3 regions of the Tunturiibacter psychrotolerans genome follow, and region 2 is predicted to be linked to each of the others. Evidence: riboswitches for the same ligand, from Rfam matches in the RefSeq annotation. Region 2 holds a riboswitch; each other region holds the start of a gene.
The links. Region 2 has a riboswitch for cobalamin ahead of RBB77_RS07120 (cobaltochelatase subunit CobN). Riboswitches for the same ligand answer to the same signal wherever they lie in the genome.
Positions count from the first base shown of each region.

Region 1 (2,263 bases), 320 kb from region 2:
AAACCTTCGCCGACAAGATAATCTGATCCCGCCGCAATCCATAACGCTCCGCAGCCGCAGCATTATCGAGAGCCGACACCACCATCGCCTCCATCATCACATCGCGAGCGGGCAGGGGATTGGTGCTCTTCGAATTTTCGTCCATCATCTTCGTCAGCAGCGCCTGGTCGAGCGAACCCCAGTTCACGCCGATCCGAACCGGCTTCTGATGCTCGACCGCAACCTCAACCATCGTCCGGAAGTTGTCATCATCCTTCCGCCCGATCGACACATTGCCCGGATTGATCCTGTACTTCGCCAGCGCCTTCGCCGTCTCGGGGTACTTCTTCAGCAGCAGGTGACCGTTGTAGTGAAAGTCCCCAATGATCGGAGTTGACCAGCCCTTCTTCGCAAGCTCCTCGACGATCGCAGGTACAGCCTTCGCCGCCTCATCGTTGTTGACAGTAACGCGCACCATCTCGGAGCCGGCGCGCGCCAGCGCCGCAATCTGCTGCACCGAACTCTCAACATCAGCCGTATCTGTATTCGTCATCGACTGCACCACAACCGGTGAATCCGAACCCACCCGAATTCCACCAATATTCACCGTAACCGCACGTCGACGCTGTATCTCAGGCATAAACTCTCCACCCCCAAGTTTACCACCGCAGCACCAACAACCTACGCGATACACTAGCAAAACGTGGCCCGGTAGCTCAGTTGCATAGAGCAGCGCACTCCTAACGCGAAGGTCGGCAGTTGGACTCTGCCCCGGGCCACCATCCACTTCAGACCGCGGATGATGCAGCGGGAAAGCGACCGTCGATTTCACTGGTCGAGCCCGCAGCTGAGGATCAGTAAGATTGATCACCGGGAACGGGTGGGGCACCCACCTGTTCTTAAAACAGCGAAAAAGTAAATCGGATAACTTAAGGCAACTGTCACCAAAATAAAGAGGCCTTCTTAGGATCCGCTACGACAGATAACAGCGGGAAGACGGCTGAGGCGAGAGTGGGATAGCGATCGTGACAAAGCGTTGACATCTATCGCCTAATGGTGATGGATCACGTTGTTAGGAATATTTATCTGGTCTATACTCAAAATGTTTCCGGTGTCTGCTTCCAAGAAGCAGGCTGAAAGGGAATCCGGTGAGATCCCGGAACTGCCCCGCAGCGGTAATCAGGAACGAAAACTCCACATTGGCACTGGTTCGGTTGTGAACTGGGAAGCTGGAGTGAATAGGCAGCCTGTAAGTCCGAAAACCTGCCGTAAACGCTGCCCATATGGGCAGAATTGCACACGCCTCCGAGGGGAAGGCCGGGCGACCACAGCGTACCTCTCAAGGCTGTGTTTCCCCACTCCTCTTGTGGCGATAAGAACGTTATTCCCATCCAGGCTATGGGCGTGATGGTGGAGGTTTGAAAAACTAAGACCTCTGCGAGGACAGTAGCAATTATGGCTTACGTTCAGGACGGACTACGACGAGATAGCCAAACGTGATTTCTAAGCGATCCGTTTTACCGCTAGTTAAGAAAGAAAGTTCTACGATGAGAGTTGGAGAGAATTTCTGCCCTGGAATTCTTCATGCCGTTCAGGCAAAGGATGGCCTACTCACTCGGATCAGAGTTCCGGGTGGGATGATTGTTCCCAGCCAACTCTCTGCTATTGCCAAACTGTCCGCCGCATTTTCAGATGGACATGTGGAGATTACTTCACGTTCAAATCTGCAGATGCGGGGCATTGAAAATGAGAATTTGAACTATTTGGCTCGGGGACTTGATTCCGCAGGCTTTTTGCCTTCACCGAATCACGACCGCGTTCGCAATGTAGTGACAAACCCCTTCGCCGGCTTAGGCTTCGACGAGATTTTAGATTCGCGGCCGTTTGTTCGAGAGCTAGATAGCCGCATTACCAGAGACCCAGGGATGGCTGGTCTACCGCCCAAGTTCAGCTTTGCTATCGATAGCGGGGGAAGCTGGTTTAACCATGAAGATGACGATTTGGCCTTGCGAGTAATAACGGTCGACGATTCTCATTTATTTCATCTAGTGATCGGTGGTATTTTTTCTGGCTTCGGCGTGACGATTGATAAGGCAGTTGACTGCCTTCTTGAGGCGGCACAGGTATGCCTCTATATTTCGAAAAAGTTTGACGTGCCTGCAAGGGCAAGAAAAATTGCATCAATGTCGCAGGCTATGAACCATCTACTTAGTGAACTATCTCACTTTCTGGTGGACTGTCCCTGTTCGAATGACCGCAAGTTTGTGGCCGAGGCGCCTGTAGG
Region 1 is NZ_CP132942.1:1,429,913-1,432,175, forward strand. It holds gene ispG (flavodoxin-dependent (E)-4-hydroxy-3-methylbut-2-enyl-diphosphate synthase) at 1-619, opposite strand, end outside; tRNA gene RBB77_RS05920 (tRNA-Arg) at 685-761, shown strand; cobalamin riboswitch at 1,072-1,264, shown strand; gene cobG (precorrin-3B synthase) at 1,527-2,263, shown strand, end outside.
Region 1: linked by a shared signal. The riboswitch ahead of cobG (precorrin-3B synthase) and the one ahead of RBB77_RS07120 (cobaltochelatase subunit CobN) in region 2 are both predicted to bind cobalamin.

Region 2 (2,263 bases):
CAGTATTCCCGCTGAGAAGATGAGCGCGATAGAAGAGAATGGCTGCGGTCGGCTTCGTACGATCTGCACGCTGCAGCCAGTCCTCGTATCCCGCGTGCTCTAAATCCTGCATGTAGATGCCGTGCTCGGCGGGAGTTGTAGGTTTCTCGTAACCATGCCCAGTGAGCAGCAGACGGTCGGACAAGTATTTTAAGCATTCCCTAAGATTAGATGTTCCACCACGCTCCAGATAAGTCGTCACGGACGCGACGACATCGGGATCGACAGTACTGGCACGAAGAAATTCGGGATTCATCTCGCCGACACCGCTCACCACGACGAGGAATCGATTCTGCGTAGCGCACATGGCGCTAAGAAGCTGGAATCCAGCAACCGAACTCAATGGCCCGTGCAAACGCAACACGATAATGCGAGCCCGCGCCAGAGCTCCCGCTAACAGCGCAACCATCTGTTCCTCACTACGCAGACTATTCAAGGAATAAGGAAAAACATTGATGTCTCCTGGAAGTCCAGGGCGCGCGTTTTGAAGCGTCACCAAGTCTGTGTCCGCATGCGTAAAAAGGGCAATGCCCTGTACTTCTTCCTGTACCGCATTCTCAGAGGCAATCGAGACCGAAGCCGGAGGCCGAGCGTCCCAGTCGTAAAAGTTAAAGACATATTCAAGCAATTCTTCTGGCGGCTGCAAAAAGCGATCCGCTTCTAACATCGCATCAATGTATTCAAATATCTGTTTCACTTGCCAGGGTGTGTTGACAGAATGAAACCACACTGCCCTTCCATCAAAGACTAAGCTCGCCACATTTGATAAAACACAGGGTCCGAGACATCCCGCCTTCGTAAGATGGACCGCATTTCGCATCTTCCGGCGAGTCCACTCTTCCTTGTATGTTTCGGCGGGCACCTGTGCATAGCCGCGCTCAATCCTCCCGCAACAGCAGCCGGAAAAACAATAGGAGAGATGCGCACGCCGCTGCACAATGTTCACGGGGCGACCGTCTGCCCGTACTACACGTTGACGATGCATCTCACTCAAAGCTCACACCTCTTCCCGACGCTAAGGCAACAGGTTCGATGGAAAGAGCTCCAGATGAGAAAACCGTATAAGAATAGCGATCATGCATCTTCTTGTTCTCCGCAGAAGTCTGCCGGTTACTCTCGGGTAGGTCTCCTGGCTTGGAGGTGGCAGGTGACCTGCACGCCGCTTTACCTTCCCTAGCCATTGGCCAAGTGGTACTTCAAAGCAGCTATCCTCACTTACAGTGGCGGAACCGCGCCGGCTCTTCACCGGACTTCCCTGTTATGCCCTGATGGGCACCCGAGACAGATTTCGTTATACCACAACGAAATCGTTGCGATGTCACACTCACGTCGACTCGAAAATCGGCCGGCAAGCAAATCGCCCACTACCCTGATGCGTTGACGGTCATCAGACGCAGATCTGGCGAAACAAGTAGTCTCGCCTCGGTCCGGGATTGCACCTCAGCGGCGTCCATCCCATCGGCTACCTCAGTCAACACCAGCCCTTCGGGGCTTACGCGAATCCAACAAAGTTCCGTCACGATGTCATGGACCACACGCTGTCCGGTCAGCGGCAATGTGCATTCTTTCAAAATCCTCGAAGCTCCATCTTTGGTCTGATGTTCCATAGCAACGATCACGCGACGTGCCCCCGCCACCAAGTCCATTGCGCCTCCCATGCCCTTCACCATCTTTCCCGGAATCGTCCAGTTTGCGAGATTGCCATGCTCGTCGACTTGCATCGCTCCGAGGATGCTCATATCCATGTGTCCGCCCCGAATCATCGCGAACGACTCCTCGCTCGCGAAAAACGAGCATCCCGGCAGTTCCGTCACCGGCTGCTTCCCTGCGTTGATGAGGTCGGGGTCAGCGCAGTCATCGGTCGGAGGCCCGCCGACACCGAGCATTCCATTCTCCGACTGGAACATAACGTCGATCCCCGCAGGTACGTATTCAGCAATCATGGTCGGCAGCCCGATACCAAGATTCACATAAAAACCGTCTCGAAACTCTCGCGCAATCCGCCGCGCAATCCGCTCTTTGCCTGTCACGCGGCACCTCCAGACTTGATGAACTTCGACTCAATCGGCTTACGATAAGCTGCGCCGACCACAACCCGGTTCACATAGATCCCCGGGGTAACGACGTGGTCCGGATTCAGCTCTCCCGGCTCAACCAGTTCCTCGATTTCGGCAATTGTTAATTTCGCGGCAGTCGCCATCGCCGGATTAAAGTTTCTCGCCGT
Region 2 is NZ_CP132942.1:1,748,144-1,750,406, reverse strand. It holds gene RBB77_RS07120 (cobaltochelatase subunit CobN) at 1-985, opposite strand, end outside; cobalamin riboswitch at 1,142-1,334, opposite strand; gene RBB77_RS07115 (3-oxoacid CoA-transferase subunit B) at 1,404-2,069, opposite strand; gene RBB77_RS07110 (CoA transferase subunit A) at 2,066-2,263, opposite strand, start outside.

Region 3 (2,263 bases), 200 kb from region 2:
GCCGGTTGAGACGCCTTGTGTGGTTTGTGCTCCCTGGAAGTCTGTGAAGAAGAATATTTTGTCGCGTTTGATGGGACCGCCGATGGCTCCGCCGTATTGGTTCTGGTCGAAGGAGGCGCGGGTCTGATCGAAGTAGCCTTTGGCGTCGAGGTTGGTGTTGCGGAAGAACTCGAATGCTTTGCCGTGAAGACGGTTCGTCCCGGATTTACTGACGACGGTGATGATGCCGCCGTTGTAGTTGCCGTACTCGGGATCGAAGTTGGTGGTAAGGACGCGGAACTCCTCGATGGAGTCGAGATTGGGGATAACGGCGGTTCCACCGTTCATGGGCTCTTCCACGTTGATTCCGTTGACCATGAATCCGTTGGAGGATTCGCGCTGGCCATTGATGGAGAGGGTGCCGGGGTTGGCATCGCCGGAGGGGTCGATGCTGCCGGTGACTCCGGCCATGATGACGGAGCTGGGAAGAAGAGTCGTGACGGGCGCGACGCCTGGCTGGATGGCGAGCAGATCGGTGTAACTGCGGCCGTTCAGAGGGATGGCGGTCATCTGATCGCCGGATACTACCTCACCGAGATGGGTTGCGACGGTCTCGACTTGAACGCCGGCTTCGCTCGTGACCGTTACGACGTCGGACCGCGTGCCGATATCGAGAGCAGCGTTGACGCGGATGGCGGAGTCGGTGTCTACAGTAAGGTCAGCTCTTCGCTGTGTGTTGAAACCGGAGGCGGTGATGATGAGGTCGTAGTGGCCGACGGGCAGATTTGGAAATATGTAGAACCCCTGCTTGTCGGAGATTGCCTGGTATGTTGTCTGCTGTGCGATGTTGACGAGCTTGAGCGCCGCGCCCATAACGATGGCGCCGCTTTGATCCGTGACGGTACCGGAGATACTGCCGCCGGTTGCGGCGTGCAGGAGTGTAGAGACGGATAAGAGGAAGGCAAGCGTCAGAGTTGATACAAGTGTTCTGACGACGGAGCTGCTTGACTTCGATAAGAGCACGTTCGCCTCGAAAGGCGTGGCAAAGCAGGCGTAAGGCTCAGGGTCAGTGAGCGATCGGCCCCGTTTCCACGCGGGGGTAGAATCACGATTTTCCTGGGTAGGTCTCCTGACTTACAGGCGGAAGCTGCTGTTGAGCGGCTCCTGACTCTTCGCCTTCCCCGATTGAGACCGAGTGGCTCGTGAAGAGTCTTTTCCTGATTACAGTGGCGGGACCATGCCGGACTTACACCGGCTTCCCTTTTATGCCCTCGCGGGCACCCAAGATGTTTCTCTTACAAATTAGCACACGTCGATGACTCGGTGAAATCGACGCCGGAAGGGATCCGGCCTTCTGCGTAAATATCTATTATTTGTTTGACGAAATCATGAAAAGTCACTTCAGAGCGGGTCGCAGTGGCTTCAATTCCCCGTCGTTGGCCGCGGGTTTGAGCTGTAGGAGTTTTGCGATGAAGTCATAGACATCGACGTTTTGAAAGCTGGCGAGCTTCGTTCCCGGGCGGATGTCGGGACCATTTGCGACGAAGATCGCCTTCATCTCGGGCATTCGGGTTACGTCATAGCCGTGTTCGCCTGCGGGTGGGTTGCGGGGGCTCTCATGGCTGCGAATGTTGTAGGGACCGTTGGGGACGATAACTGGATCGCCTTCGCGTGAGTTTTCGTTGAAGTGGAGATAGGCAGGAACTTCGACTCGACGATAGGCGGTGAAACGCGGGTCTGGGTGAGCGCGAAAGCTCTCGTAAGCTTTCTGGGCGTCAGCTTCGCTCTCGGCGTAGAGGAGCGTGCCCTCGGTTTTGAAGTGTGAGAGATCGGCGAATTGGTCGAGTGTGATCCAGTCGCCTTCCGTCTTTATCATGCCGTGATCGGCGAGGATGATGAGGTCGATGGGGAGATGAGTGGCGTCGAGTCTGGCTTTGAGATCACCCATGAGTTGATCGACGTGATGGACCTGCTCCTGCTCTTGAGGTGAGTCAGGACCATAGGTGTGTCCGGCGTGATCGGTGTTGCTGTAGTAGAGGGTAATGAAGTGCGGACGTTCCGACGGAGGCAGGTTGAGCCAGGCGACTACCTGATCGATACGCTTCTGGTCGTCGAAGCCGTCGTCGAAGTGGAGATATTCGTCGGGCCGTTCGCCTGCGATTATTGCTTCGGAGCCGGGCCAAAAGAAGGATGCGGCACGCATTCCCTGTTGTTCGGCTAATGACCAAAGCGGGGTGCCTGTGTACCAGCTTCCGTCGGTGGCGGTCTTCGGGTCTCGGTAGGA
Region 3 is NZ_CP132942.1:1,545,801-1,548,063, reverse strand. It holds gene RBB77_RS06335 (carboxypeptidase regulatory-like domain-containing protein) at 1-1,002, opposite strand, end outside; cobalamin riboswitch at 1,082-1,279, opposite strand; gene RBB77_RS06330 (ectonucleotide pyrophosphatase/phosphodiesterase) at 1,376-2,263, opposite strand, start outside.
Region 3: linked by a shared signal. The riboswitch ahead of RBB77_RS06335 (carboxypeptidase regulatory-like domain-containing protein) and the one ahead of RBB77_RS07120 (cobaltochelatase subunit CobN) in region 2 are both predicted to bind cobalamin.